DNA from 2 places in the Afipia massiliensis genome. Region 1 is predicted to be linked to the other one. Evidence: riboswitches for the same ligand, from Rfam matches in the RefSeq annotation. Region 1 holds a riboswitch; the other holds the start of a gene.

Region 1 (15,436 bases):
AATAAAGACGCTGTCACACAAGGTAACAACACTGGCCGTCTTGCGACAGCCAATGCCACCCGAACCATCTTGCGATGCTTCAGAATGAGCGGCCAGGAGATAATGCAAGAATCCGCAACGCATATCTTGCGATATGCTTCGCGATCCAAGCTCGGATCGATCTCCTCTTTACGATGTCAGAAATCCCGCAGGCAGCGTTCTGGTGAGAACATCTGCATGCGAATTGATATATCGCGGACAATAAAACAGGCGCCACCCGTATGGGGCACACTGTGAACACGCTGCACTGAGCAGTCGTCATGAACCCGTCGCTCCATCCAGACTTCTGGTGGAGGCAGACGGGATCGAACCGACGACCTCATGCTTGCAAAGCACGCGCTCTCCCAGCTGAGCTATGCCCCCGTTCCAGAAGACGAATGCTCAACGCAAAAGACAGCGTCAATACAAGATGCGATGTCGTGACGTGAGCGCAGCAACCTCAATGGATAGTCGCGCATATATGGTGGGCCTGGGAAGACTTGAACTTCCGACCTCACGCTTATCAAGCGCGCGCTCTAACCAACTGAGCTACAAGCCCTAACGACGAGGAGCTCGGTCGGCGCGACGTCGCATATGCAACGTGCATCGCTCAACGCCGCCCCTGGCGCGTGTTCGTCCGCGAAGAAAGAGAAACGAAGACGGCGGTGTCCCGCCAATGCAGCTCAGCGATTGATCCAATCACTGGCCACTGATGTTTCTAAAACGATCCGATAGCTGCCCAAATCTTTGAAGACTTTGGCAAGCTGAAGGACCATCCTTAGAAAGGAGGTGATCCAGCCGCAGGTTCCCCTACGGCTACCTTGTTACGACTTCACCCCAGTCGCTGACCCTACCGTGGTCAGCTGCCTCCCTTGCGGGTTAGCGCACTGCCTTCAGGTAGAACCAACTCCCATGGTGTGACGGGCGGTGTGTACAAGGCCCGGGAACGTATTCACCGTGGCATGCTGATCCACGATTACTAGCGATTCCAACTTCATGGGCTCGAGTTGCAGAGCCCAATCCGAACTGAGACGGCTTTTTGAGATTTGCGAAGGGTTGCCCCTTAGCGTCCCATTGTCACCGCCATTGTAGCACGTGTGTAGCCCAGCCCGTAAGGGCCATGAGGACTTGACGTCATCCCCACCTTCCTCGCGGCTTATCACCGGCAGTCTCCTTAGAGTGCTCAACTAAATGGTAGCAACTAAGGACGGGGGTTGCGCTCGTTGCGGGACTTAACCCAACATCTCACGACACGAGCTGACGACAGCCATGCAGCACCTGTGCTCTATGCCCCGAAGGGAAGGTTCCATCTCTGGTACCGGTCATAGACATGTCAAGGGCTGGTAAGGTTCTGCGCGTTGCGTCGAATTAAACCACATGCTCCACCGCTTGTGCGGGCCCCCGTCAATTCCTTTGAGTTTTAATCTTGCGACCGTACTCCCCAGGCGGAATGCTTAAAGCGTTAGCTGCGCCACTGAAGAGTAAACTCCCCAACGGCTGGCATTCATCGTTTACGGCGTGGACTACCAGGGTATCTAATCCTGTTTGCTCCCCACGCTTTCGTGCCTCAGCGTCAGTATCGGGCCAGTGAGCCGCCTTCGCCACTGGTGTTCTTGCGAATATCTACGAATTTCACCTCTACACTCGCAGTTCCACTCACCTCTCCCGAACTCAAGATCCTCAGTATCAAAGGCAGTTCTGGAGTTGAGCTCCAGGATTTCACCTCTGACTTAAAGACCCGCCTACGCACCCTTTACGCCCAGTGATTCCGAGCAACGCTAGCCCCCTTCGTATTACCGCGGCTGCTGGCACGAAGTTAGCCGGGGCTTATTCTTGCGGTACCGTCATTATCTTCCCGCACAAAAGAGCTTTACAACCCTAGGGCCTTCATCACTCACGCGGCATGGCTGGATCAGGCTTTCGCCCATTGTCCAATATTCCCCACTGCTGCCTCCCGTAGGAGTTTGGGCCGTGTCTCAGTCCCAATGTGGCTGATCATCCTCTCAGACCAGCTACTGATCGTCGCCTTGGTGAGCCATTACCTCACCAACTAGCTAATCAGACGCGGGCCGATCTTTCGGCGATAAATCTTTCCCCGTAAGGGCTTATCCGGTATTAGCTGAAGTTTCCCTCAGTTGTTCCGAACCAAAAGGTACGTTCCCACGCGTTACTCACCCGTCTGCCGCTGACGTATTGCTACGCCCGCTCGACTTGCATGTGTTAAGCCTGCCGCCAGCGTTCGCTCTGAGCCAGGATCAAACTCTCAAGTTGGACTTGAACTTTGAACCGGCTGATCACATCGTTTTGACGAGGTCCCACCATTTTTGGTCAACCGAAGCTGACCGCCGTCCGTGATTCACATCACTGACAGCGATGGTGTAACCTTATAAAACGTGTACCGCCGAAGTCTTTCGTCCGGTCCCAACCCTTTGAAAGCCGAAGCTTTCTCGTGATCGAGACCCGCAAGGACTCCGCCGTCCACGTTTCTCTTTCTTCATCTTTACTTGTCAAACAACCCGACGCCGAAGCGTCGCCCTCCCCGTAAGGGAGGAAATCTCGTTCTGATCTTCCAAAGTGAAGGTCATCAGGCGGCACCCCGTAGGATGCCAGCGCCCCGAAGGGAGCGAACCAGTAGACCCTCCCGAAGAAGGAAGCAATCTCTTTTTTCAGATTATCCGGCGATTTTTTCTTTCGAAGAAATCAGCGAACCTTCCTGAAGAAGAAGATTTGCCAAGCATCTATTCCTAGACCACCCGGCAACCTTACCTCGAAAGCAAATTCTCAACCGACATATATCGGTTGATGTTTCACTCTTCAAGGTGAGGAGCTTGTGAGACACAGACAACCGCCCGGGCCGTTGGGCCCCGGCGCCGCCGCGCTCAGTGGCCGTCTTATAGGGCAGGCTTTCGAAGGTTGTCAACGCCCTTGTCAAAAATCCGTCGCACTGCACCGAAGAAATTTTGCAACGCAAAGAAGCCCCCGTTTTATCGGGCCTTCACGCCGTACTAGAGCCACATTCCTGCGACGTTCTGCACAGGAAACATGCCCTGGCCGGGCGAATAGAAGTATAGTTTCGGCCGGCCGGTTCGAAGATTCGGAGATGATGTAGGATTGTCGCCGAACTTTGGATGAAGCTTGGGATCGAATAATCATCCTGGGGATCGAAAACATCGAAGAGTTGCACCGCATCGACGTTCGGCAGGTCTCGCCAGTACTTTGGCGTACGGCGAATATCGGTGACGGAAAGACAACCAGGCGCTTGTGGCTCGATTGGCAACCCACCCGGGGCGCCATGAGCTGGACGAAGGCACACTGGCAGTTCGTTGAGTGGCGTTTCGTTTGAGTGCTGAGATCTGAGAGACTAAGACAAGACTTGGGGGACGGCAGTTTTGAACCACGGGACGTCACGCGGGGGACACTATGGGCGTGCCGGGATCATCGATCTCGGTCATGAGCCCCCGCTATCCGTCGACGGGTCGGAAGCCGCGGTCATCGACCGCCGCCGTGTCTCCGTGCAGTGGTTCAGCGGAACGATTCTCACTGGTCTGTGCGGCGCGGCTCTGATCGGCGGCGCCGTTTTTGCGTCGCTCGACGGCGAAATGACCTTTGCCAAGGTCCCCGAACGGGTCGAAGGCGCGCTGCGCGGCGCGTTTGGCGCCAATGACAAGGGTGCCGTTGCCCGCAAGAGTGATCGCCTGCCGCCGCCGAGCGACTCGGCAGCCGCTCGCCAGGTCATTCGCGTTTCCACCGTTGCCCGCGCCGGCACCCGCGACGTCATGAAGGTGCGCCCGTTCGTTCGTATCGCGGGCAACCTGTCGCTGACGACCAGCGATCTCTCTGCGAAAGTCCCAGCCTTCAATGCCCAGCGCATGCTGACCGATGTCGGCACTGCGGCGCCCGCGGACGGCGACGATTCGCAGAATCCCAACGCCGCCGAGCCGGATGCCGAAGTCTCGTTTGTGACGCGCGACCTCGCCTCGGTGCTGCCTCGCGCCAAGATCGCAGCCAACGTCGCCATCGACGAGGTGCTGCTGCGGGTGCGCGATGCATCGAACTGGCGCGGCAACAGCGCCGTGAAATATGCGTCCAGCAACCCGGCCGATCTCAAGATGGCCTATGCCGCGGAAGGCACGCCCGATCCGTATGCCGGCTTCGAGGCCCGCGTGGTGCCGGAAAACGTCACCCTGCTGCCGAAGACCAAGGAACAGATCACCGGCGGCAACCCTTCGAGCGAACGCATTCACATCGTCAAGAAGGGCGAAACCGTCCAGACCATCCTGCGTGAAATGGGAGCCAGCCCCGGCGAAGCGCTGGCGATCGCCAATAATCTCGGCGCGCGCGGCCGCGACGGCGGCCTGAAGGAAGGCCAGAAGCTGCGCATCATGATGGCCGGCACCGGTCCGGGACTTCAGCGTCAGCAGCCGGTCCGCGTCATCGTCGCCAACGAAACCACCATCGAAGCAGTCGCCGCCCTGTCGGATCTCGGCAAATACGTCGCCGTCGACGTCCAGAGTTTCAACAGCGTGACGGAAACCGCCAATGCCAGCGACGACGACGATGAGGATGACGGCACCGGTGTGCGGCTCTATCAGAGCATCTACGAGACCGCGATGCGCAACAAGGTCCCGGCCACCGTCATCGAGGACATGATCCGCATCTACTCCTACGACGTCGACTTCCAGCGCAAGGTGCAGGCCGGCGACTCGTTCGAAGTGTTCTTCGCCGGCGAAGACGAAGCTCCGGTCAACACTGAAAAGACCGAAGTGCTGTATGCCGCCCTCACCGTCGGCGGCGAAACCAAGAAATACTACCGCTTCCAGGCGCCCGACGATTCGATCGTCGATTACTATGACGAGACCGGAAAGAGCGCGAAAAAATTCCTGGTCCGCAAACCCGTCAACAACGCGATCATGCGCTCCGGCTTCGGCGGCCGCCGTCACCCGATCCTCGGCTATACCAAGATGCACACCGGCGTGGACTGGGCCGCGCCCTACGGCACGCCGATCTTCGCATCGGGCAACGGCACCGTCGAGAAAGCCGGCTGGGAAGGCGGATACGGCAAATATATCCGCGTCAAGCATCCCAACGGATATGAAACCGCCTATGGCCACATGACCGCTTTCGCCAAGGGCATGGAGCCCGGCAAGCGCGTGCGGCAGGGCCAGGTGATCGGCTTCGTGGGGTCGACCGGCCTGTCCACCGGCGCGCATCTCCATTACGAAATTCTGGTCAACGGCCGCTTCGTCGATCCGATGCGTATCAAGCTGCCGCGCGGACGTTCGCTCGATGGTCCGATGCTGGCTAGCTTTGAGACCGAACGCGACCGGCTCGATGGCCTGATAAACACCCGTCCGGGCAACACTCGTCCGCAGCCGCAGGCCGCCAAGGGCCAGAAGACGGCGCACGCCAACGACCGCTGATTTCACGGCGATTAAGTTTCACAACAAATTTCTCGATGTTTAAAACAGCACCCCGCGCTGCGCAGTTGATGTCGCGTGCGTTGCAATGTCGGTTTCCGTTGCCAAGCAACGCGCTCCGACAAATACTCCCCGCATAAAAATCATACGTAAACGCCGGGAGATTTGGTCATGAGACATCGGTTCGTCGTGTGCACGACAATTGCCGCCGCGCTCGCGGTTGGCGCCGCCACCGCAGCCTTCGCGCAAACCTATGAGGTGACGAAGCTGGTGCCAGGTTCGGCATTCCATGGCGTGCATGGGCTCGGCATCGACAAGAGCGGGCGGCTGTTCGCGGGCAGCGTCGCGGGTGCCGCGCTTTACGAAGTCGACCGTAACGCCGGCACGGCAAAGATTTCTATCTCCACCGCAGACGGCGGCATGGCGGACGACATCGCCTTTGCGCCCGACGGCACCATGGCGTGGACCGGATTCCTCACCGGCGATCTCTACGCCCGCAAGGGCGACGGCCCTATCAAGAAACTCGCGTCCGGCCTGCCCGGAATCAATTCGCTGGCGTTCCGCAAGGACGGCCGGCTCTACGCCACGCAGGTGTTCCTCGGCGACGCGCTTTACGAAATCGACATTGAGGGCGCGAAACCTCCGCGCAAGATCATGGAGAAAATGGGCGGCCTGAACGGATTCGAATTCGGACCCGACGACAGGCTCTACGGACCGCTCTGGTTCAAAGGCCAGGTCGTGAAAGTCGATGTCGACAAGGGCGAACTCGCCGTCGTCGCTGAAGGCTTCAAGGTTCCGGCCGCGGTGAACTTCGATTCCAAGGGCAATCTCTGGGTGGTGGACACCGCACTCGGCCAGCTCGTGAAGGTCGATCCGAAGACCGGCACGAAGAAGGTCACCGCCCAGCTCAAGCCTGCGCTCGACAATCTCGCCATCGACGGCAACGACCGCATCTTCGTGTCCAACATGGCCGATAACGGCATTCAGGAGGTCGATCCCGAAACCGGCGCCGCGAAGCAGGTCATCATCGGGCAACTCTCGCTGCCCGGCGGCATCGGCGTCGTGAGCGACAACGGCAAGGACACGGTCTACGTCGCCGACGTTTTTGCCTATCGCACCGTTGACGGCTCGACCGGCAAGGTCAGCGAACCGGCGCGGATGCATGCCGACGGCGTCACGCTCGAATACCCGATGAGCGCGACGGCGAAGGACGATTTCGTTCTGCTGTCGAGCTGGTTCACCGGCACCGTGCAACTGATCGACCGCAAAACCGGCAAGACCGTGGAAATGCTCCACGGCTTCACAGCCCCGCACGACGCGGTCCGTCTCGGCGACGGCAGCATTCTGGTCAACGAACTCGGCACGAAGTCGCTGGTGCGCGCCAGCGGCGAGCACGGCAAGGACCGCAAGACAATCGCCAGCGATCTCGCGGGTCCGGTTGGCCTTGTCGCTGCGAACGACAACACCGCCTATGTGACGGAAGCGTTTGCGGGGCTGGTGTCGAAGATCGATGTCGCGAGCGGCGCGAAAACCGTCGTCGCCAAGGACCTGAAAGGTCCGGAAGGCATCGCGCTGGCGCCGGACGGCAAGTTGATCGTCGCGGAGGTCGGCGCCAAGCGCGTGATCTCGATCGATCCGCAGACCGGCACGATCACCGAACTCGCCGGCAACCTGCCGATCGGGCTCGCGGGGGCGGCGGGAACATTGCCGACGAATATTCCAACCGGCGTCGGCGTCGGCGCATCAGGAACGATCTATGTGTCGTCCGACATCGAAAACGCGATCTACACACTGAAGAAAAAATAATCGGCGCAGGTCTCATCCGCAGTTCTTCCCTCTCCCCTTGTGGGAGAGGGTGGCGAAGGTGAGCGAGCCGAGCCGGGTGAGGGGGTAAACTCAGCGAGTTTCCAAACCCCTCACCCGCCCTCGCTTTGCTCGGGCACCCTCTCCCACTAGGGGAGAGGGTAAGAGAGTTTAGTTCATCTTGCTCTTCGGCACCGGCGGCGCCTCGGCATCAATCTTGGCAAGCTGACCGTTGAAGGTCAGGCCGCCATCGCCTGCCGAAACCGCAACGGTTTCGCCGTCATGGACACGGCCAGCCAGAATCATCTCCGCCAGCGGGTCCTGCACCGCGCGCTGGATCGCACGCTTCAGGGGCCGCGCGCCGTAAGCCGGATCCCAGCCCTTTGCAGCCAGCCAGTCGCGCGCCTTGTCATCCAGCGTCAGCGTGATCTTGCGATCCGCCAGAAGCTTCGACAGCCGCTGCATCTGGATATCGACGATGCGGCCCATCTCGGTACGCTGCAGCCGGTGGAACAGGATGATCTCATCGACGCGGTTGAGGAATTCCGGACGGAAGCTCGACCGCACGATGGCCATGACCTGATCGCGCACGGCAGCCGTGTCCTCGCCCTCAGCCTGACTCACCAGATATTCGGAGCCAAGGTTCGAGGTCATGATGATCAGCGTGTTGCGGAAATCGACGGTGCGGCCCTGACCGTCGGTCAGGCGGCCGTCGTCCAGCACCTGCAGCAGCACGTTGAACACATCGGGATGCGCCTTTTCGATCTCGTCGAACAGCACGACCTGATATGGACGACGCCGCACCGCCTCGGTGAGCGCGCCGCCCTCGTCATAGCCGACATAGCCCGGAGGCGCGCCGATCAGCCGCGCGACCGAATGCTTCTCCATGTATTCGGACATGTCCATGCGCACCAAAGCGGTCTCGTCGTCGAACAGATATTCGGCGAGCGCCTTGGTCAGCTCTGTCTTGCCTACACCGGTGGGGCCGAGGAACATGAACGAGCCAATCGGACGGTTGGGATCCTGCAATCCGGCGCGTGAACGCCGCACCGCGGTGGACACCGCCGTCACCGCTTCGGCCTGCCCGATCACGCGCTGCGCAAGCTGCAGCTCCATCTTGAGCAGCTTCTCGCGTTCGCCCTCGAGCATCTTGTCGACCGGAATGCCGGTCCAGCGCGACACCACCTGCGCGACGTGGCTTGCCGTCACCGCTTCCTCGAGCACGACATTGCCGGCCTTCTCGCTCTCTTCGAGCGCCTTCAGCCGTTTTTCGAGATCGGGAATGCGGCCATAGGCCAGCTCGCCCGCCTTCTGGAATTCGCCGCGCCGCTGAGCATCGGCCAGCTCCTGACGCGCCTGCTCCAGTTCGCTTTTGACCTTCTGGGCATCGGACAGCTTGTCGCGTTCCGACTGCCACTTCGCAGTCAGCGCGTCGCCCTTCTCTTCGAGCTCGACAAGTTCCTTCTCCAGCCGCTGCAGGCGATCCTTTGAGGCCGAGTCGGTTTCCTTCCTCAGCGCCTCCTGCTCGATCTTCAGCCGCACGATCTCGCGATCGATGTTGTCGAGCTCTTCCGGCTTGGAATCGATCTGCATCTTCAGCCGCGCCGCGGCTTCGTCGATCAGGTCGATGGCCTTGTCGGGCAGAAAGCGGTCGGTGATGTAACGGTTCGACAGCGTCGCCGCAGCCACGATCGCGGAGTCCGTGATGCGGACACCGTGATGCAGCTCGTACTTCTCTTTCAGGCCGCGCAGGATCGACACCGCGTCCTCGACGCTGGGCTCGCTGACGAACACCGGCTGGAAGCGGCGGGCCAATGCCGCATCCTTTTCGACATGCTTGCGGTATTCATCGAGCGTGGTCGCGCCGATGCAATGCAGTTCGCCGCGCGCCAGAGCGGGCTTGAGCAGGTTCGACGCATCCATCGCGCCGTCGGCCTTGCCCGCGCCGACCAGCGTGTGCATCTCGTCGATGAACAGGATGATCTGACCATCGGAACCGGTGACCTCGGAGAGCACGGCCTTCAGCCGCTCCTCGAACTCGCCGCGATACTTCGCGCCGGCAATCAACGCGCCGAGATCGAGCGACAGGACCATCTTGTCCTTGAGGCTCTCGGGCACATCGCCGTTGATGATGCGCAGCGCGAGACCCTCGACGATGGCGGTCTTGCCGACACCGGGCTCGCCGATCAGCACCGGGTTGTTCTTGGTGCGACGTGACAACACTTGAATCGTGCGGCGGATTTCCTCGTCGCGGCCGATCACCGGATCGAGCTTGCCGTCACGCGCGGCCTGAGTCAGGTCGCGGGCATATTTCTTTAGCGCGTCATAGGCGTTCTCCGCCGACGCGCTGTCGGCAGTACGGCCCTTGCGCAGCGCATTGATGGCGGCGTTGAGATTTTGCGGCGTGACGCCGCCCTTCGCGAGTAGGGTGCCCGCCTCGCTGTCCTTGTCGAGCGCCAGCGCCAGCGCCAGCAACAGCCGCTCCACGGTGACGAAACTGTCGCCGGCCTTGTCGGCGGCCTGCTCGGCGGCATCGAAGGCGCGCGCGGTCGCCGGGGCCAGATACACCTGCCCTGCGCCCCCACCGGACACCTTCGGCATCTTGCCCAGCGCATCCTCGGTAGCTTTCAGGATCGCGCGCGAATTCCCGCCCGAGCGATCGATCAGGCCGCCGGCCAGACCTTCGCTGTCGTCGAGCAACACTTTCAGGATGTGCAGGGGCGTGAATTGCTGATGGCCCTCACGCACGGCCAACGTCTGCGCCGACTGGATGAATCCCTTCACGCGGTCGGTGTATTTCTCAATGTTCATTCGGTTTCCCTCAGCCTGCCCTTCCGCCCCGAAGGCACGGAATTAGCATCTTCAATGGGTTTCCGCCCTCCCGCACCGATGCTCGGCTGGAGGCGGAGATGTCGCCAGCGCCACGGCTGGCTTGATCCTCATGTGGGAACCTAGTCCGCATTCGGAAAGAGGCCTGTCCCTCGAAATCGCCGGGTAGCGCGGGACAAAATCATGCCTTAGAAAACCACATGCACGGAACCCCCGCAGTCACCGTTAACGGTATCTATCGCTATCCCGTCAAAGGCCTGTCACCGGAAGCGCTCCCGAGCGTCACCCTGCGTGAGGGCCAGACGCTGCCGGCCGACCGGCGCTACGCCATCGAGAACGGCCCGAGCGGTTTCGATCCGGCCGATCCGAAGTATTTTCCGAAAAACCGTTTTCTGATGCTGATGCGCAATGAACGTCTCGCGGGACTTCAGACCCGGTATGACGACGCCAGCCACATCCTGGCCATCCACGCCAACGGCGCAGAGGCCGTGCGCGGCGATCTCGAAACGCCGGAGGGCCGCGCCGCCATCGAGACTTTTTTCACGGAGAATTTTGCGCCCGAGCTAAAGGGTCCGCCGAAGCTCCTCGCGGCTCCCGGCCACAGCTTCTCCGATGTCGCCGCCAAGGTCGTGTCGATCATCAATCTGGCCAGCGTCGCCGCCATTGAAACCGTCGTCGGACAGCCGGTTCATCCGCTGCGCTTTCGCGGCAATCTCTATGTCAGCGGCTGGCCGGCCTGGCACGAGTTCGATCTGCTCGGGAAAGAACTGAGAATCGGCAGCGTGCGGCTGAAAGTGATCAAGCGGATCGTGCGCTGCGCCGCCGTCAATGTCGATCCGGTGACCGCCGAACGCGACATGAATATCCCGCAGGCATTGATGCAGACATTCGATCACGCCGATTGCGGCGTCTATGCCGAGGTGATCACCGGCGGCAGCATTGCCGCCGGTGATGCAATCGCGACTCTTGAGGAACTCGTTTGAGTTCTGCGCCGTCAGCTTGACGGCATGACGTAGGCGTAGATACGCCCGCGCGAAAAGCTCGCCTCGGCAACACGGCGGCCGTAGTTGCCGGAGATCACGATCGGATTGCCCTTGGCGTCGATGCCGCTGACGACTCCGACATGGCCGCCGCGGCGGCCGCGTGACATGACGGCGATGGCGCCGACCTGCGGGCCGGAAATGCGCTGGCCGTAGCTCGCGAACGAACGCGCCATGTCCGAACCCGTGCCTTTGTGCCCGGATTTCTCGAGAACCATGTTCATGAAGCGCGCGCACCACAGACTGGCTCGGCTTGTGGGATTCCCGCTGCCGATATAACGCCGCGCTTCGGCGACAAGGTTCGATCCGCCGAAACCACCGAAGCCCTGCGAGGTCGAATTTTCGACCGGCGCCGCTTTGACAGAACGGCCGCGCCGCGCGTGATGACGAGTGCGGTGGCCATAATGCTTTTTGGCGTGATGCTTGGAATGGTGGGCGTGATAGTGCCGGCTTGCGCCGTGATGTGGCCTCGCCGAAGCCGGTGTCGCCATTGCGACGATTGCCACCGAACACAGCGCCAGCGCGGCGCCTCGAAGTGGCAGGCGAAATTTACGCGATACAGTCATCCAATAGTCCCCGTGACACCCCTGTGCCCCATCGTTCGCACGCGAACGACATACTGCAGTGCACAAAACGGGTCGATGTGACGAGAACAAGACGCGACAAGGCGCGCGCGGAGTCATTTCGCGGCGATAACGGGAAGATTTCGTGGCGAGAATGCGAACATACACGGCCACATTGGAGCCGTGAATATTAATCGCGGCGCGTGAGCAGAAACACGCCCTGCTCGCCGAACATGTTCCAGAACCACCACGGCGCATTGAGCCGCAGCGGCCGGCCATAGAGATCGAGTGCGACGGCGCGCTCCATCTTGACGTTGATCTCGTCGCAGAGCTGGACGAAATCCTTGATGGTGCAGAAATGGATATTCGGTGTGTCGTACCACGTCGCCGGCAGGTTGTCGGTGCGCGGCATCTGGCCCTTCACAAGCAACTGGAGGCGCATTTTCCAGTGGCCGAAATTCGGAAACGACACGATGGCGCTGCGCCCGATGCGCAGCAGGTTCTCCAGCACCACGCGTGGCTGGCGCGTCGCCTGCAAGGTCTGCGACAGGATCACATAGTCAAACGCGTCGTCGGGATAATTGATGAGGTCGGTGTCGGCATCGCCCTGCACCACCGCGAGCCCCTTGGCGACGCAGTGATTGACGCCCTCGCGCGACAGTTCGATGCCGCGCCCGTCGACGCCGCGCGTCTCCAGCAGGCGCAAGAGATCGCCCTCGCCGCAGCCGACATCGAGTACCCTTGAGCCGGGCTCGACCATTTGCGCGACGAGCAAGTGGTCGCCCCGATAACCGTTCTCGGTGACCGGAAGAACCGCGGTCGGTTTGAATGCCTGATCCTGAATCGTCATGCGGGCACTCCTATCTGCTCGCCGAGGTCAGGCCGTGCGCCGACGCGGCCGATTCCAGAAATGCGCGAGAGATCTCGATGAACTCGGGCACGTCGAGCAGGAACGCATCGTGTCCCCGGTCGGTCTCGATTTCCGCGAACGACACCCGCGCGCTGCCGGCATTGAGCGCATGCACGACCGCGCGCGATTCCGACGTCGGAAACAGCCAGTCGCTGGTGAACGACACCACGCAAAACCGCGTGCGCGTGCCGCGCCAGGCTTCCGCCAGCACGCCGTCATGATCGGCGGCGATGTCGAAGTAATCCATCGCGCGCGTCAGATAGAGATAGCTGTTGGCGTCGAATCGCTCGACGAACGACGAGCCCTGATGGCGCAGATAGCTTTCGACCTCGAAGTCCGCATCGAACGAGAAGGTCGGAACCTCACGATCCTGCAAACGCCGGCCGAACTTGCGATGCAAGGCGGCGTCGGACAGATACGTGATATGCGCGGCCATGCGCGCGACACCGAGCCCGCGGCGCGGATGGGCGTCGTCCTCGAAGTAGCGCCCGCCGCGCCAATCCGGATCGGCCATCACCGCCTGACGGCCCAGTTCGTGGAACGCGATGTTCTGCGCCGAATGCCGCGTGCTGCACGCCACCGCCAGCGCGGAAAACACGCGCTCGGGATAGGCCGTGGTCCACTGCAGCGCCTGCATCCCGCCCATCGATCCACCGACGACGGCGAACAGTTTCTCGATGCCGAGATGATCGAGCAGCATCGCCTGCGCCCGCACCATGTCGGGAATGGTGATGACAGGGAAATCCAGTCCCCACAGTTTGCCGGTTGCTGGATTTGTCGATGACGGACCTGTGGAGCCCATGCAGCCGCCGACCACGTTGGCGCACACGACGAAATAACGGTCAGTGTCGATCGGCTTGCCGGAGCCAACCAGCGTTTCCCACCAGCCGGGCTTGCCGGTGACCGGATGCACATTCGCGACATGCTGATCCCCGGTCAGCGCATGGCAGATCAGAATGGTGTTGGAGCGATCCGCATTGAGCTGGCCGTAGGCTTGATAGGCGATCTGGAACGGCGCGAGATCGATGCCGCAGTCCAGCCGCAGCGGCTTGTCCGCACCGAATTGCGCGACCAGCGACGACGGATGATCCGCCTCGTGCGCGCGCTCGGTGGACGCCGTATCACTCTTCAACGGTTTGACATTAACCATCTTGCTACTGGCCTCCTCAGAAGGTCGCGAGACCAACATCGGAAATCAGGCCACAAAAAACCCGGCCTGAAACGAGGTTCGGCCGGGATCACTTATGTCCCCGGCCTGTTTAGCGAGTTGTTTAACGTGGCTGCAAGCCGGCCGGCTCAAATGACCACGGAATGGCTAAGTTACTAATCACGAACGGCCTTTTCGTCAAGCTGCACCGCGAAAGCGCGGGCTGTCCCTGCCGCGGTTTGAGGCCGGAATTGCCAATGTTTTCTTTGCTTTCAGGCGCTCTCCTGCCTATCAATGCGCCCGTCACCTATCCCGTTTTCGACCAATTCCAGGCGGCCTTTGCGCCGCAAGCCGCGTTCGGACCCAAGTTGAACCGATGACCAAGCAACCGCCATCACTGCAGGACCTGCGCCGCGAAATCGATTCCATCGATGAGCAGGTGCATGGCCTCTTGATGCAGCGCGGCGACATCATAGACCGTCTCATCTCGGTGAAGAAGACGCAGGAAGTCGGCTCGGCGTTCCGGCCCGCACGCGAGGCCGACATGATGCGCCGGCTGGCGCAGCGTCATCGCGGCATCCTGCCGCTCGACACCGTCGAGAGCATCTGGCGCGTCATCATCTCGACGTTCACCTATGTGCAGTCGCCGTTCTCGGTGCATGCCGATCTGTCGGTCGGCGAATCCGCGATGCGGGATTCGGCGCGATTCCATTTCGGCTTCACCGTCCCGTTTCTCGCGCACTTCAATGCCGAGGCTGCGGTCGAAGCCGTGGCGAAATCCAAGGGCGATCTGGCGCTGATCTCGGCGATCAGCAGCCGCTCGCCCTGGTGGATCGCGCTGGAGCCAACAGCCGCGCCGAAGATCATCGCGCGGTTGCCGTTCGTCGAGCGCGCCGACCATCCGGCGGCGCTGCCGGTGTTCGTAGTCTCGCGCGTGGCGGCGGACGCAATGGTCACCGAAGTCGAGATGTGGAGCGTTCGCGTGTCCGGCTGGAGCGCGGATGTGGCGCGTGCGCTGTCGCCATTCTCCGAAATTATCGCCGTCCCCGATACGGCCTCCGATGGCGCCGCCTTGCTGATCTCGGTTCCGGGCCCGGGTGGTCTCGACAAGATCACCGCCGCGCTGGTCGCCGCCGGGGCCTCCGTGCGTTCATCGGCCCTCGTCGGGAGCCATGCGACGCGCTATACGGTGCCGCCGACCACTGCGTCCAAATAGTCTTTCTTTCGGAGTTTAAGTTGATGTCACGTCCTGTGCCGAAGCCGGGCATTCTCGATATTGCACCCTACACGCCGGGCAAAAGCGGCGCCGGGCTGACCGGCCGCGTGTTCAAGCTGTCCGCGAACGAGACCCCGCTCGGGCCGTCACCGAAAGCCATCGAAGCCTACAAGGCCGCCGCCGATCATCTGGAGGATTACCCGGAAGGCACTTCGCGTGCGTTGCGCGAAACCATCGGACGCACTTACGGCCTCGATCCCGACCGCATCATCTGCGGCGCGGGCTCGGACGAACTTCTCAATTATCTTGCCAACACCTATCTCGGTCCCGGCGACGAGGCGATCCACACCACCCACGGCTTCCTCGTCTATCCGATCGCCACCATGGCGAACGGCGCCGTCAATGTGATCGCGCCGGAGAAGAATTTCACCGCCGACGTCGATGCGATCCTGAATCTCGTGACGCCGCGCACCAAGATGGTCTGGCTGGCCAA
Region 2 (15,436 bases), 420 kb from region 1:
CGGAGCGGCTGCCCGCCTTCAACCGCTGCGTCTATGACATCGCCCGGACCATTGCACCCGGCGAAACCTTGACCTATGGCGACATCGCAGCCCGCCTCGGCGACAAGCTGCTGTCGCGCTCCGTCGGCCAGGCGCTCGGGCAAAATCCGCTTCCGATCGTGATCCCCTGTCACCGGGTGCTGGCGGCCAACGGCAAGACCGGCGGCTTTTCCGCCAATGGCGGCGTCACCACCAAGTTCCGGATGCTCGCCATCGAGCGCGCCAGGATCGCCGGCGCCACTTCCGACGATGCGCCGATGCTGTTCGACCCCGGCTTGTCGATTGCCCCGCGACGGCGGCGGGGATAAAATCGATCCATGCACGCCCGACCGCTGTTGCAGAGCCCGACCCTGTCCGTGATCAACTACCGGTGCACCATGGGACCGGGCGATGCGTCGTTCCTCGAACAGCACACGCACCACTCGCTCTCCTATGTCCGCAGCGGCAGCTTCAGCTACGACACCCGCGGCCGCAGCCACGAACTGGTCGCCGGATCGGTGATGGTGGGCCATGCCGGCGACGAATATACGTGCTCGCATGACCATCACGCCTGTGGCGATGAGTGCCTTTCGTTTCAACTCTCGCTTTCCCTCGCGGGCGACATGGGCGTTAGCAAAGACGCCTTGCGTATCGCCTGCGTGCCGCCGACGCCGGAACTCATGGTCTATGGCGAACTGGCGCAAGCCGCCGGACGCGGCGACAACGACATCGGGGTCGACGAGGCCGCAATGCTGTTTGTGAGCCGGTTCATCGAAACGACATCGGGAAAAACACCGACGGTAACGCCCGCGACGGCGCGCGATCGCCGCCGCGCCGTCGAAAGCGCGCTGTGGATGGACGCTAACGCCGATCAGACTGTCGATCTGGAGACGACCGCAAAGGCGGCCGGCGTCAGTCCGTTCCATTTCCTGCGGCTGTTCTCGAATGTGCTCGGGGTGACGCCGCATCAGTATCTGGTTCGCGCTCGGCTACGTCACGCAGCAAGGCTTCTCGCCGACGACGCGCGGTCGATTACCTCGATCGCGTTCGACGTCGGGTTCGGCGACCTGTCGAACTTCGTGCGAACCTTCCATCGGGCCGCCGGCGTGTCCCCTCGCCGGTTCCGGGACGCTGCGCGTGGCGACCGCAAGATTTTCCAAGATCGGCTCAAGGCTGCCGCCGTAGGGTGATTTCCATCGCAAGGGAGATCACCATGTACGACCATATCGGACTGAAAGTCAGAAACCTCGACGCCAGCGTCAAATTCTATACCGCCGCGCTCGCGCCGCTCGGTCATGTCCTCTGTTCGCGCGACGACAGCGGCGCGGGATTCGGGCCGAAGGATGCACCGGCACTTTGGCTGCATCTGTCGAAAGAGCCGGAAGGGCCAGGCGCCCATGTCGCGTTCCGTGCCGCCAACCACGACGCCATCAAGGCCTTCCACACCGCGGGACTGAAGGCCGGCGGCCGCGACAATGGCGGCGCAGGCCCGCGTGCGGATTACAGTCCAACGTATTATGCAGCTTTCCTGATCGACCCCGACGGCAACAACGTCGAAGCCGTGTGCACGTGAAGCCGACCAACCCGGAGAATGCAACATGGCTTCCATTCAGAAAGAATTCGACGTCGGCTCCCCTGCACAGGACGTCTGGGACGCGGTACGTGATTTCGGTGCGGTCCATACCCGGCTTGCACCCGGCTTCGTCACCAATGCAGTCATGGATGGCGACTCGCGACTGGTGACATTTTCAAACGGCACGAGCGCGCGCGAGCTTCTCGTCGATTGCGACGACGCCAAACGACGACTCGTCTACGCCGTGATCAGCGAGCGCATCAAGCAACACAGCGCTTCGGTGCAAATTCTTGAGAATGACGATGGCCGTAGTAAATTTATCTGGATCGTCGATGTCCTGCCGAACGAAATTGCGCCCTACATCAGCGGGCAAATGGATCTGTCCGTTGCTGCGATGAAGAAAAAACTTGAAGGCGGCTGACACCAGATCAAAGGCCAGCACTCATCGCACGAGAAACTGCCTGCACGACGATCGCACCGCGCTCCCTGAATGCGGCGCGATTAAATGTTGGCTCGCGCACCAGATGCAGACAAAACTTGGCTAAATGCTGCGCAAATTTGAAACACAGTCTTCCCTTTAACCTTACCCAAAACCTCAAGGGGATGATTCAATAATTCCACATTTGTGACCGCTCCGTAACGCTATCACTTCCGCGTCTGGGGACAGCGGAGGTGATTCTTATGAGGGTTTTCAAGCCTGCGGAAATAGAGGCCGTTGCGACGTTCGGGCAGCGCAAGATGGCACCTCGCGTGTGCATCATCGATCCAAAACGGCACATCCGCACGTTTCTGGCAGACGCCCTCGACGAACTCGGATTCATCGCCAGTGAATGCACGGCAGCGGCGGAACTCCCGACGTTGCTGGAGCAGCAATTACCCGATCTCGTTGTTCTTGGCATGCCGAACGACGGCGTCGAGGCAGGAAACATCCTGAAAATACTGGTCACAAAAATGTTCGACGGCCAGGTACTGCTGATCGGCCCGCGCGATTCTATCATCGTGAGCGCACTTCGCCAGCTCGGGGAAGAGACGGGAATCGCTATGCTGCCGCCGCTCGCCACGCCGTTCAGCGCGGATGGTCTGCGGGCAAGCGTCGCTACATTGCTTCCGCATAAAGCGCCTCCAAGCCCACCTGTCGATGTCGCAGAGGCACTCAAGGCCGGCTGGCTGGAACTGTGGTATCAGCAGAAAATCGACGCCCATACGCTTGCGCCGCGCGGCGCCGAGGCGTTGGTCCGGATGCGCCATCCGGCGTGGGGTGTCGTGCCTCCCGCGTCCTTCATTCCCGACTCGAAGGACCCACAGTTCAAGGGACTTTCGGATTTCGTGGTGAGCCGCGCGCTCGAAGACTGGCACTATTTTATCGGCCAGCACGGCCCGGTGGACATTTCCATCAATCTGCCGCTCGGTTTTCTCGAAGATCCAGCATCGGTCAGCCGGCTGTGCCGCCAGATTCCCGATCATCCGGCATTCGGCGGATTGATCGTCGAGGTCAAGGCAGCCGAGATCATCCGGAATCTCGATCTCGCGATCGATGCAGCCAAGCGCATGCGATTTCACAACATCGCCATCTCGATCGATGACCTTGGAGTCGACTGGCCATCTCTCTCGGAGTTGAAGAATTTTCCGTTCGTCGAGATCAAGGTCGATCGGGAGTTTGTCACTGGCTGTGCGGACAATCGCCTGAAGCAGACGGTGTGCCGCAGTATCCTTGAGTTGGCGGACCGGGTCGGCGCGCGCACCGTCGCCAAGGGCGTGGAGACCAGGTCGGATCTGGTTGCGACCCATGAGATGGGATTCGACCTGGCGCAGGGTTTTCTGTTCGGAAAGCCCGCCAATGCCAAGAAGTTCGCGCGCTCCGCATTGTCGCGCCCGGTCACCGTACTCGAATGAGGATACTCATTCAGCGGCGACGGCTCGCGGGCCCCAGTTGGTCAGCCGAACGGCTGCGGCGGCGAGAACACCAAGCAAAATCATGGACACCGCCGCTAGCCAGAAAAACTGCGTACTGGTTGCACCTTGCGACATCAGCCACCAGCCGCCGGCCATGACGAACGCGAGCCGCGCCGTCTGCGCCAGCACCGGCCCGGCCACACGCGCCGCACCTTGCGCTGAAAAATAGAGCGCGATCGCCAGGCCACCGAAGGAGAGAAACGGCCCAACGATCGAAAGATACTCGCGGCTGGCGGCGCGCACGGCGGCATTGTTCGTGAAGATGTTCACCCATACGTCGGGAAAAATGGCGAAGAAGCCACCGACCAAGCCGACAGCCGCGAACGACACACCGCCTGCGGTCCATGCAATTCGCCGTGCCCGCGCGATACGGCCAGCCCCGATCGCCATTCCGATCATCGGCACCGACGCGATGCCCACGGCAAACGCCAGCGACGTCAGCATGAACTCCAGACGCGCGCCGATACCGTAACCGGCCAGCACCTCGGTTCCAAAATTCGCCAACAAGTGCGTAAAGATCGTGACCGTCAGAACGATCTGCAGCGGCGAAAAACAGGCAATCGCTCCCACCTGCAGGATGTCATAGAACATGGCGCGCTGAAACCGGAAGCCCTTGAAAGACAGCTTTACGCGGCTGCGGCCCGACAACAGATACCACGCCATGATGGCCGCTCCGATCGAGAACGCCACCAGCGTGCCGGCCGCAACTCCGCGCATGCCGAATGCCGGCACTGGTCCGAGACCAAGACCCAGCACGCCGCCGAACAGAATCTGAAAGAATGCCGAATTAAGAATGATCGCCGACGGCAGTTTCATGTTGCCGGTCCCGCGCAGCAACGCCGCCAGCGTGTTCATGATCCAAGGCAGTACCGCGCCGCCAAAGAAGATCTGCGAATAGCCGATAGCCTCGCTCAGAACACGACCGCTGCCGCCGAGCGCGGCAAACAGATACGGCCCGAAGATCAACATCCCGATCATGAAGGTCAGGCCAAAGCAGACGCCAATCATCAGCGCATGCACCGCAAGCGCAGATGCACGCTCGGCATCGTCGGCGCCAAGCGCACGCGCGATTGCGGATGCGACACCGCCGCCCATCGCGCCGCCGGACATGGTCATCATCAGGATAACGAACGGAAACACCAGCGCCATCGCCGCGAGCGGCTCGACGCCGAGACGGCCGATATACGATGTCTCCGCGATGGCGACGCACGTGCCCGCCGTCAAGGCGACGACGTTGGGAGCCGCCAGTTTCAGCAGCGTCGGCAGGATCGGGCCGTCGAGCAGCGGATTCTTTCGCGGGCCTCTGACAGGCGGCAGCGGCGGCTTCTGCTCCGCCTGCACCACAGGAATTTCGGCGGCTCCAAGTTCGGACATGCACTCCCCGGTGCGACGGTCTTTTTAGAATCTCAGCAGCCGTCTTTGCCGCTCACAAATATCAAAATTGCACACCACAATAGGCGCGGCGCAGCGGACTATGTCCCCAACAGAGTGGCGGCATCGGCCATCGCCAGAGGTCTGTCGCCAAGCAACCGGTCGGCAATCACGCCATCGCCTCCGCCGGGCAGGACAGTGAACGGGTCCTGCGCGGTCAGCCGGTGATCGACGACGAGCTTTGAGAGCAGCAACCGGCGCGCATCGCCGCGCATGGCATGAATCCGACTGCCTTCCCAGGCGAACGTCACCGCGCTGGCGACGTGATAGAGCGTGCTGGTGGCGCGTCGGGCTTCGGCTTCGTTCTCGGACCGGCCCGCCACATCGCGAGCAAAACCGATGGCCTTATCACTCAGGTTGCGGAGACGATCGCGCCAGCCTTGCGGAATGCCCGACGCCTCGTTGATCCGTGCATGCAGATCGGCTCCGAGGGCAGCTTCCGCGCCATGGCGGCCGACGGCGCGCTTCAGTGTATCGAGAGCCACGATGTTGCCGGTGCCCTCCCAGATCGAACCGAGATGCGCGTCGCGCAGCAATCGCGGCGTTGCGAATTCTTCGATGTAGCCGATACCCCCGCGCATCTCGAGCGCCTCGCCGCACACCTTGCGGGCATCGCGCGTGGCGCGATACTTCAGCGTCGGCGTCAGCACGCGCAGCAATGCCGCCGCATCCTGACTGCCCGCTTCGGCACGATCCAGCGCGTCTGCCGTGACGAAACTCATCGAGACCGCCTGTTCGGTCGCGAGCATGATTTTCATCAACTGTCGGCGCGCCAGCGGCATATCGACGATGCGGCGGCCGAACACCACGCGGTTGTTCGCCACTGTATTTGCATCGTGATGCGCACGGCGCATCAACGCCGCCGACTTCACGCCGTTGGACAGCCGCGACCAGTTGACCATCTCGGCCATCTGCACGAAGCCGCGATCCAGTCGCCCGACCGCATAGGCGATTGCACCCTCGAGCTTGATCTCGCCCGACGCCATCGAGCGGGTGCCGAGTTTGTCCTTGAGACGGACAATGCGGTAGTGGTTCGGCGACCCATCGTCGAGCCGCCGCGGCATCAGAAACAGTCCGACGCCCTGCGTGCCGCCGACCGCGCCTTCCGGCCGCGCCAGCAGCATCACCACTTCCGCGTCCGCATTCGAGCAGAACCACTTCTCGCCGTGCAGCCGCCAGTGATCGCCTTCCTGCACCGCTGTGGTGGTCAGCTTGCCGACGTCGGAGCCGCCTTCCTTCTCCGTCATAAACTGACCGCCCTGGGTCAGTTTCGCCATGTCGGTTTGCGTCAGGCCGTCGAGATACTTTGCCTTGAGCGCATCGTCGCCGAACCGCGACAGCAGGCGCGCCGCGCCGTCGGTGACGTTGATCGGACATCCAAGCCCGAACTCGGCCTGATTGAACAGGAACGTGAAGGCATGCTTGGCCACGGCGGGGTAGGTGTCGGACCAGCCGAGAATACCCTTGCGATGCGACATCGCGTGGATGCCGAACTCGCCATAGGCCGCGCGTTCAAGCTCGCGATAGGCCGGATGATATTCGATCCATTGCCGGTCGTTGCCGAAGCGATCACGCTGATGCAGTACGGGACCATGCTTGTCGGCAAGACGCGCGCACTCGTCGAGGTGGCCTCCTGCGAGCGCACCAAGACGGTCGAGATGCGGTTCGATATGCTGAAACAGCGCTGCGGGCAGATAGACACGCAGCAGATCGGCGAGGATCGGATCGGCGCGATAGAAATTCATGCCCGACGTGTCAGGCGCGATCAAACCGACTGCGGATTTCGAGCCGGTCGTCGAGGCCGACGTCTCTGCAAGTGGTGTTTTTGCGGTGGCAACCATGGCGTTTCATCCCTGCCGGGATCTCTCCGGTTGTTTTCAGGAATGATCCGGTATTTGGATGCTAACGGCAAGCAGGCCCGGGAGCCGCTGACGACATGGGAGAAATGTGCGGCAAGAGGACTTAATTCGCAGAGCGGAACTTACGTCCGGAAGTGCTTCGACAGCTTGAGGCCCTGCCCCTGATAGTTCGACGCAATGCGCTGACCGTAGAGCGCGTCGGGGCGCGACAGCATTTTCTCGTAAACCAGCCGTCCGACGATCTGACCGTGTTCGAGAATGAACGGCACTTCGCGCGAGCGCACTTCCAGCACCGCGCGCGAGCCCTGCCCGCCTGCCCCCGCATAACCGAAGCCGGGATCGAAGAAGCCTGCGTAGTGCACGCGGAATTCGCCGACCAGCGGATCGAATGGCACCATCTCGGCTGCGAAATCCGGCGGCACCTGCACCGCTTCCTTGGATGCGAGAATGTAGAACTCGCCGGGATCGAGGATCAGGCTGCGATCCGGCCGCGCGCGGATCGGCTCCCAGAATTCACCCACCGTGTATCCGGCGCGGCGATCGACATCGACCACGCCGGTGTGGCGCTTCGCACGGTATCCAACGAAACCATCGGAACCTTCACCGGACAGGTCGACGCTCAGCGCCACGCCGCCGACGAGATCGGCCTCGTCACTGTCGACCAGCCGCTCGGCTGCGTGCAGCGTGTGCAGTTCATCGGCATCGAGCAACGGATGACCGGTGCGGAAACGGATCTGCGACAGCCGCGATCCCTCGCGCAACAACACCGGGAATGTCTTGGGGCTGATCTCCGCATAGAGCGGGCCGTGGTAACCAGCGGCGATCATGTCGAAGCGGCGCGTGCCGTCGGCGATCACGCGGGTGAACACGTCGAGGCGGCCGGTGGAGCTTTTCGGATTTGCCGCGGCCTGAATTGTCGGCGGCAGCGCAAGGCTTTCCAGCAGCGGCACGATATAGACGCAGTTGGTTTCCAGCACCGCGCCATCGGAGAGATCGATCTCGTGCAGCTTGAGTTCATCGATGCGCTGCGCCACCGTCATGTCCGGCCCCGGCAGGAAGCTCGCGCGAACGCGATAGGCAATCGACCCGAGGCGCAGATCGAGACTGGCCGGCTGGATCTGGCTTTCAACGAAGGGATATTCAGGCAGGATCAGGCCGGCATCGGCCATCGCCGCAATCATGCGGTCGGGCAGAATTCCTGTCGCGTCGGGGGCAAGTGTGAAGGCCACGGGCTAGTCCTCGGCTACCAGATGATCCGGCAAAATAAGCATTTTATCGGTTATCCGATGGGGTGCTTGACGGAAAGACCATGCGGGATTAAGCCTAGGACTTATCCCGTGGTCATTTGAGCCGGCCGGCTTGCAGCCACGTTAAATAACTCGCTAAACAGGCCGGGGACAGTGTGATCCCGGCCGGTTATTTCCAGAAATGGAAATTTTTTCCAGGCCGGTTTTTTTGTGTCCATCGTGAGGTGGCCACGATGGAGTGCACATGTCCGAGACCAAAACACCTGCGGCCAATCTTTCCGGAAACAAGCCGCTATCCCCGACCCGCAACTATCGCCCCGAAACCCGCCTCGTGCATTCCGGCACGCTGCGCTCGCAGTACGGCGAAACCTCCGAGGCGTTGTTCCTGACGCAGGGGTTCATCTACGATACCGCCGAGCAATGCGAAGCACGATTCACCGGCGCGGATCCCGGTTTCCTGTATTCGCGATTCTCGAATCCGACGGTCTCGATGTTCGAGCAGCGCATGGTCGAGCTTGAGGGCGCCGAGGCCGCACGCGCCACCGCCACCGGCATGGCCGCGGTCACCACGGCAATTCTCGCTCCGCTGAAATCCGGCGATCACGTGGTCGCGGCGAAGGCGCTGTTCGGTTCCTGCCGTTACGTCGTGGAAGACCTGCTGCCGCGTTACGGCATCGAGTCCACGCTGGTGGATGGCCACGATCTCGATCAGTGGCAGAAGGCGATGCGGCCGAATACCAAGTCGTGCTTCCTCGAAAGCCCGACCAATCCGACCCTGGACGTTGTCGACATCGGCGCTGTCGCCGAGATCGCGCATCGCGGTGGTGCCCGGCTGATCGTGGACAACGTGTTCGCGACACCGATCTGGCAAAGCCCGCTCGCGCTCGGCGCTGACGTCGTGGTTTATTCAGCGACCAAGCATATCGACGGTCAGGGCCGCTGCCTCGGCGGCGTTATCCTGTCGTCGGAAGCATTCATCCAGGAACACATCCATACGTTCCTGCGCCAGACTGGTCCGGCGATGTCGCCATTCAACGCGTGGGTGCTGCTGAAGGGACTCGAAACGCTGAGCATTCGCGTGAAGGCACAGACCGAGACCGCCGGCGCAATCGCCGACGCGCTGGCAAAGCATCCGAAAATCTCGCGGTTGATCTATCCGGGCCGCGCCGATCATCCGCAGGCCGCGATCGTGAAGAAGCAGATGCGTGCGGGCTCGACGCTGATCGGCTTCGAGGTCAAGGGCGGCAAGGCGGCGGCGTTCCGCACGCTGAACGCGCTGAAGCTGGCACGCATTTCCAACAACCTCGGCGACTCGAAAAGCATCGTGACCCATCCGGCGACCACGACCCACCAGCGTCTGACACCGGAAGCGCGCGCCGAACTCGGCATCAGCGAAGGGTTCATCCGCTTCTCCGCAGGATTGGAGCATCAGGACGATCTGATCGAGGATCTGACCGCCGCGCTGGAGAAGGCGTGACGCACGCTTCATCTCATGCGTGGATAACTCCACGCATGAGAGCCAGTTGGGTGCCTACATCGGCCGATATGTCATGACATTGCTCGGAATGTTGACGCCCGCCTTCACCTGTCCGACCGACTTGATGATGGTGTCGCCGAGCAGCTGAGCAAAGCAGGCATAGCCCCAGTCGTTCATGTGCAGGCCGTCGCCGATCACGAACTTGTCGAATGGCATTTTATCAACCTCGTGCCACTGCCGCATGACTTCGAAACGCGGAAACACCGACACGTTCTTGAGCCTGGCGACTTCGCCGATCAGCTTCACCATCCGCCCGGCGTTCTCGGTTTTTGCAGTCACCGCCGGCACATATTGCGGATCGATCAGCACGACATCGATGCCGCGGGCCTGAAGGCGCGCGACGCCGTCTTCCACCAACGCTGCGGTAGCGGCAATGTCGCTGGCGTTGCCCTTGACGACGGTGTTGGTGCCGAGTTGCCAGATCACGAGATCGGGGTCCGCATCGAGAACGGCCGCATCGAACCGCTTCATCATTTCGGGCGCATCCTGTCCGCCCATGCCGCGATTGATGATCGTGATGTCGGACGTCGGAAACTTCCGGCGCAGCTGATCGGCAAGCCGGTTCGGATAGGTATAGGCCGGCGAGGACGTTCCGAACCCGACCGTGGTGGAGGAGCCGAACGCGACGATGGTGACCGGTTCATCTGCAGCGATCCGCCGCGCAACCCGAGGCAGCGATCCCGAAATGTCCTTCAATCCCTTGGCGGGCAGGCACGGCACGCGGGTGAAAATATCTCCCGCAGTGCTGGCCGCGCTCTTCGCCGCTTCGACAGCCTTGGTGGCAAGCCCCTTTTGACTTTTTTGCAGTGAAGCAGCGTCCGGCGGCGTGGCCTGCGCCAAAGCGGAGCGCGCTGCGAGCGAGCCAAACAGCATCGCCGCCACACCCACAGAACGCATACTGAAACGCATCAACGTTGAATCCTGAGCTCCGCCGGATTGATGCGCGACGCTTCCACGACCATGGCCGCCAACGCACGGCCGATACAATCGTGGACACGTTTCGCCATTCCGTATCCGTGGACCGAACCGAACAGGTCGAAATCACCGGCATCGTTCCAGTGCCGCATGATCGAGAACCGGTCGAACATCGGTACCTCGTACTGCTGCGCGACGACCCGCATCGTATCGTTATATGGCCCGACCGAGAGCATCGTTTCCATACGTGGATTGTACTGGAGATTGATCAAGAGCACGTCGGAGCCAGATTTCTGCAATGCCTCGACCCCGGCGTCGAGTGCCGTTCGAAAGTCGTCGGGATCGACCGAGCGTATCGCATCGACAGTGCCGGTCTGCCAGATCACCAGATCCGGTTTCTGATCCGGCGGCAGCTTGTCCATCATCTGGCCGAAACCCTGCGCGGCTTCCGCAGCGGTTTTCTTCGGCCGCAACTCGGTCCTGACATTGACGGTCACGCCCGCAAGAGCTTCGCGCAGCGCAGCCTCCAGACGAGAGGGATACGACATGCTCGCGCCGTCAGATCCAGGCAATGTCGAGGAGCCGCTGCCGGCGACAAGGATGTCCAGCCGCTTCCTTGTCTTGATCGCATCAGCGACTTTCGGAAGCGCGCTCTCGGTCGCCAGGAGATAGGCGGGCACCGCGCAGCCGGGAGCGCCCTCGGCGTGCGACGGAGTCGCCACCAGAAGAGCCGCAAACAGACCTGCAACCAGTAGTGCTTTCATGACCCGCCTCCGGCAAGGTCGGCGTCGCTTTCCGCGGCTTTCGCACGCTTGTCGCTCTTGCTCGTCTCGCTCTTGTACCACGAAAACAACGACGCCGCGGCAGACATGATGACGACCCCCGCGACGCTGACAAGGAAATGCATCCATGCCCCGCCGGAGACTTCAGCAAGGACGAAATGTCCCGCAAATGCGAGAAAGACCCCGAGACAGAATATCTCCAGCGAATGCTGGCCGCACCGGATCACCGGGCGGAGCCATATCGATTTCAGGCCCGGCCAGTCGGCGGGAATGAACCGCACCGTAATCGCCGCCAATGCCAGAAAATGGGCAAAGCGCAGCACATCGAGGTCGGTCTTGTTGATCGGATACATCCAGCTTTCCAGCCAGCGCGGCATGAAGATATTTAACCGCGGCACATGCCAGGTCAGCGTCACACAGAATGCGAACACGAGATAGGCGATGCAAAGCCAGAGCGTGATGTCGGAGGACAGGATACGGCCCATCCGCTTCGCGCCGCCGAGCGCGCACCACGCGCCGAACACGAACAGCAACTGCCAGGCGAACGGATTGAAGAACCATGTCCCGTTCGGATAGGCGGGAAGCGCAAGATCGAACTCCCAAGTGATGGCGTAAAGCAATACCGACAGCGCCAGCGCCAGATCCGCCTTTCGCTGCATCAGCCAGATGATCAGCGGCAGAAAGATCATCAGCACGATGTAGAGCGGCAGCACGTCCATGTTGACGGGCCGGAATTTCAGCAGCAGCGCCTGGACGATCGTCACGTCGGGCTGCTTGAGAAAATCCAGAATTCCCATTTCTTCCGCATAGAGCGGGTTGTCGAACTTTGTCGCGATATAGGAGATTTCAGCAAGGTAGATCGTGAACAGAAAAACATGCGCGACGTAGATCTGCCATACGCGCTTGAAGATGCGCGCGCTCGCCACCACAAAACCGCGATCGAGCATTGCCCGGCTGTACACAAACGCCGCCGTGTAGCCCGAGATGAAAATGAAGATTTCGGTGGCGTCGCTAAAGCCGTAGTTGCGGATGGTGAACCATGTCAGGATATTCGGCGGAAGATGATCGATGAAGATCAGCCACAGCGCCATGCCGCGAAACAGATCGAGACGCAATTCACGTTCGCCGGCCGCAACCGGAAGAGCCGTGATCTTTACGGCAGGTGCTTTCACGACAGCCTGATCGGTCGTCACGAACGTCATACGAGTCCAGTCCGTTTCAGTGCAGTTCCGTCGGGAGGCCGGCACGCACTCTAATTCTATGGAAGATCGAGGCGGCCCGCAAATTGCAGGGATTCCATTGGACAGGCCGCCTCGAGAATGCTGAATGACAACGATGTTGAAACAATGATCGGCCCGGCTTCGTATCCTGTGCAGGCAGCCTGCAAAATGCGATGACCGGTGCCTACGCAAGGAGCGCGAGGTCTGTTATTGTATAACCGAATATGGACGGACCCCATGTACCGCGCCGTGACTCGCCAGATTGAAGTCATCGTCGAACCGAACTTCCTTCCCGAGCGCTCGTCCGCAGAGGATGGCCGGTACTTCTGGGCGTACACGATTGCCATCGTCAATTCCGGAACCGAAACCGTCCAACTCAAGACGCGGCACTGGATCATCACAGACGGCGCAGGCCGCAGCCAGGAGGTTCGCGGCGAAGGAGTGGTGGGGGAGCAGCCGGTGCTCGAACCCGGCGAACGGTTCGAATACACCAGCGGAGTTCCGCTGCAGACGCCGTCCGGCTTCATGACCGGCAGCTATCAGATGGTGACAGAAAGCGGCGAGCCGTTCGAGATCGATATCCCCGCCTTCTCGCTCGACAGTCCGAACTACAAGCGGACGCTGAACTAACCTTCAGCGGCTTTCTGCTCCGGCACCACACCCGCCTCGTCCGGCGTGAATTGGTAGACCGAACTGCAGAACTCACAGGTCACGACCACCTTGCCGTTCTCGACCATGTCGGCGCGGTCCTTCGGCGTGAAGCTGCCCAGCATTCCGGCCACAGCTTCGCGCGAGCATGAGCACTGCGCGCGGATCGCCTGCACCGGAAACACCCGCACACCGCGCTCGTGAAACAGCCTGAACAACAACCGCTCTCCCGACAGGTCGGGATCGATCAGTTCGACGTCCTCGATGGTGCCGAACAGCGCGCGGCTCTCGGCCCAGGCGTCATCCTCAGGCACGTCGTGAGCGACCGCGCCTTCCGGCGCGTCGCCGGGGTGCAGATCGGCTTGCCGCGCACGCTCGGGCGCCTTCGGCAAGAACTGCATCAGCATGCCGCCGCCGCGCCAGCGATGCTTCGGCCCATCGCCCCCGCGAAACTCCTCACCGACCGCGAGCCGCACCCGCGTTGGAATCTGCTCGGAGCGCAGGAAATACTCATGCGCGGCGTCTTCCAGATTGCCGCCCTCCAGCGCCACGAGCCCCTGATAGCGGCTCATGTCAGCGCCCTGATCGATGGTCATGGCAAGATGGCCGTGGCCGAGCAGCGCCGCGGAGTCCTGGCCTGCCTTGAGCTTGCTGGCATCGTAACGGGCATAAGCACGCAGGCGATCGGGCGCCTGAAAATCGACAACGATCAGCGACACCGGGCCGTCGGTCTGAGTTTGCAGGATGAAGCGGCCCTCGAACTTGAGTGTCGAGCCGAGCAGCGTCGTGAGCACGATGGCTTCGCCGAGCAGCTTGCCGACCGGGGCGGGATAATCGTGCTTGGTGAGAATCTCATCGAGCGCCGGGCCCATCTTCGTCAGCCGGCCGCGCACATCAAGCGCACTTACATCGAAGGGCAGCACGGCATCGTCCACCGGCGTTGCGGAGGGGGCACGAATTTGGCTTTCGAGAGTCATGTCAGGCGCATTCTTGTCAGGAGGAACCGGATTGCCGCAGTGAAAAGCTCAAACCATATCGGTCTGACTTTCGGCCCCAGGGCAATGGTGGGTCACGCAGGGTATCCGCCCCATATAGGGTGCTTCGTTCCGCAAAAAAGGGAGCGGATCGGGAACAGTGACTTCCGGCCGAAGCGCGCGGAAAGGCTGCAAATAAGCACCCGGGATGAGGTCACGGAAACCGAAAATACCTAGCCAATCGCGTGCAGGCACCAGGCCAGAATGCCCTTCTGCGCGTGCATGCGATTTTCCGCCTCGTCGAACACCACCGACTGCGGGCCGTCGATCACCTCATCGGTAACTTCGTCGCCGCGATGCGCCGGCAGGCAATGCATGAAAATGGCGCCGGGATTGGCCAGTGACATCAGCTTGGCATTGACCTGATAGGGCTTCAGCAGGTTGTGCCGGTGTTCGCCATCCTTGTCGCCCATCGACACCCAGGTGTCGGTGACGATGCAATCTGCACCGCGCACCATTTCTTCGGCCTTGGTGCCGAGCACGATCGGCGCACCCGTGGTCTTGATCCAGTCTTTCAGCAGCTTGTTCGGCGCCAGTTCCGGCGGCGTCGCGACACGCAGATTGAAACCGAACCGCTCCGCGGCATGCGCCCACGACGCCAGCACGTTGTTGTCGTCGCCGGTCCACGCCACGGTGCGTCCCTTGATCGGGCCGAGATGTTCTTCGAACGTCATGACGTCAGCCATCACCTGACAGGGATGCGAGCGCCGGGTCAGTCCGTTGATCACAGGCACGGTCGCATGAGCCGCAAGCTCGGTCAGCGCCTCGTGGTTGAGAATCCGGATCATGATGGCATCGACGAAACGCGACAGCACCCGCGCGGTATCGGCGATGGTTTCGCCGCGCCCAAGCTGCATTTCAGCGCCGGTCAGCATGATGGCTTCGCCGCCGAGCTGGCGCATGCCGACATCGAACGACACGCGGGTGCGCGTTGACGGCTTGTCGAAGATCATGGCCAGCGTCTTGCCATCAAGCGGCTTGCTGGACATATCGCCGGCCTTGCGCTTGTTCTTCATCGCCACGCTGGCGTCGAGGATCGCACGCAACTCCTTGGTGGGCACGTCAAACAGATCGAGGAAATGTCGGGGGGACGTCGTCATTATACCGCCTCGCGCCGCGCCGACGTCCGCGTGAACTTCGTGCAGACGCGCTCGATGCGCGACACTGCATCATCGATCTCCGCCTCGGAGACAATCAGCGGCGGCAGCAGCCGCACGAC

Evidence for each region. A riboswitch is a leader RNA that binds a small molecule or an ion and turns the genes downstream of it on or off. The one in region 1 is predicted to bind S-adenosylmethionine.
Region 2: it holds a riboswitch for S-adenosylmethionine, as region 1 does, so the genes downstream of both, YH63_RS05860 (O-succinylhomoserine sulfhydrylase) here and metX (homoserine O-acetyltransferase MetX) in region 1, are expected to answer to the same signal.

Annotation. Positions count from the first base shown of each region.
Region 1 covers NZ_LBIA02000001.1:807,789-823,224, forward strand. The annotation lists tRNA gene YH63_RS03695 (tRNA-Ala) at 327-402, opposite strand; tRNA gene YH63_RS03700 (tRNA-Ile) at 501-577, opposite strand; rRNA gene YH63_RS03705 (16S ribosomal RNA) at 801-2,289, opposite strand; gene YH63_RS03710 (LysM peptidoglycan-binding domain-containing M23 family metallopeptidase) at 3,408-5,438, shown strand; gene YH63_RS03715 (Vgb family protein) at 5,607-7,241, shown strand; gene clpB (ATP-dependent chaperone ClpB) at 7,410-10,049, opposite strand; gene YH63_RS03725 (MOSC domain-containing protein) at 10,268-11,050, shown strand; gene YH63_RS03730 (TIGR02594 family protein) at 11,062-11,673, opposite strand; gene metW (methionine biosynthesis protein MetW) at 11,861-12,520, opposite strand; gene metX (homoserine O-acetyltransferase MetX) at 12,531-13,730, opposite strand; SAM riboswitch at 13,819-13,898, opposite strand; gene YH63_RS03745 (chorismate mutase) at 14,104-14,943, shown strand; gene hisC (histidinol-phosphate transaminase) at 14,967-15,436, shown strand, end outside.
Region 2 covers NZ_LBIA02000001.1:1,231,965-1,247,400, forward strand. The annotation lists gene YH63_RS05820 (methylated-DNA--[protein]-cysteine S-methyltransferase) at 1-347, shown strand, start outside; gene YH63_RS05825 (helix-turn-helix domain-containing protein) at 357-1,208, shown strand; gene YH63_RS05830 (VOC family protein) at 1,232-1,591, shown strand; gene YH63_RS05835 (SRPBCC family protein) at 1,617-2,012, shown strand; gene YH63_RS05840 (EAL domain-containing response regulator) at 2,273-3,484, shown strand; gene YH63_RS05845 (MATE family efflux transporter) at 3,491-4,918, opposite strand; gene YH63_RS05850 (acyl-CoA dehydrogenase family protein) at 5,017-6,816, opposite strand; gene YH63_RS05855 (2'-deoxycytidine 5'-triphosphate deaminase) at 6,957-8,063, opposite strand; SAM riboswitch at 8,162-8,241, shown strand; gene YH63_RS05860 (O-succinylhomoserine sulfhydrylase) at 8,326-9,558, shown strand; gene YH63_RS05865 (SGNH/GDSL hydrolase family protein) at 9,613-10,527, opposite strand; gene YH63_RS05870 (SGNH/GDSL hydrolase family protein) at 10,527-11,297, opposite strand; gene YH63_RS05875 (OpgC domain-containing protein) at 11,294-12,517, opposite strand; gene apaG (Co2+/Mg2+ efflux protein ApaG) at 12,773-13,165, shown strand; gene YH63_RS05885 (Hsp33 family molecular chaperone) at 13,162-14,160, opposite strand; gene argF (ornithine carbamoyltransferase) at 14,391-15,317, opposite strand; gene YH63_RS05895 (aspartate aminotransferase family protein) at 15,317-15,436, opposite strand, start outside.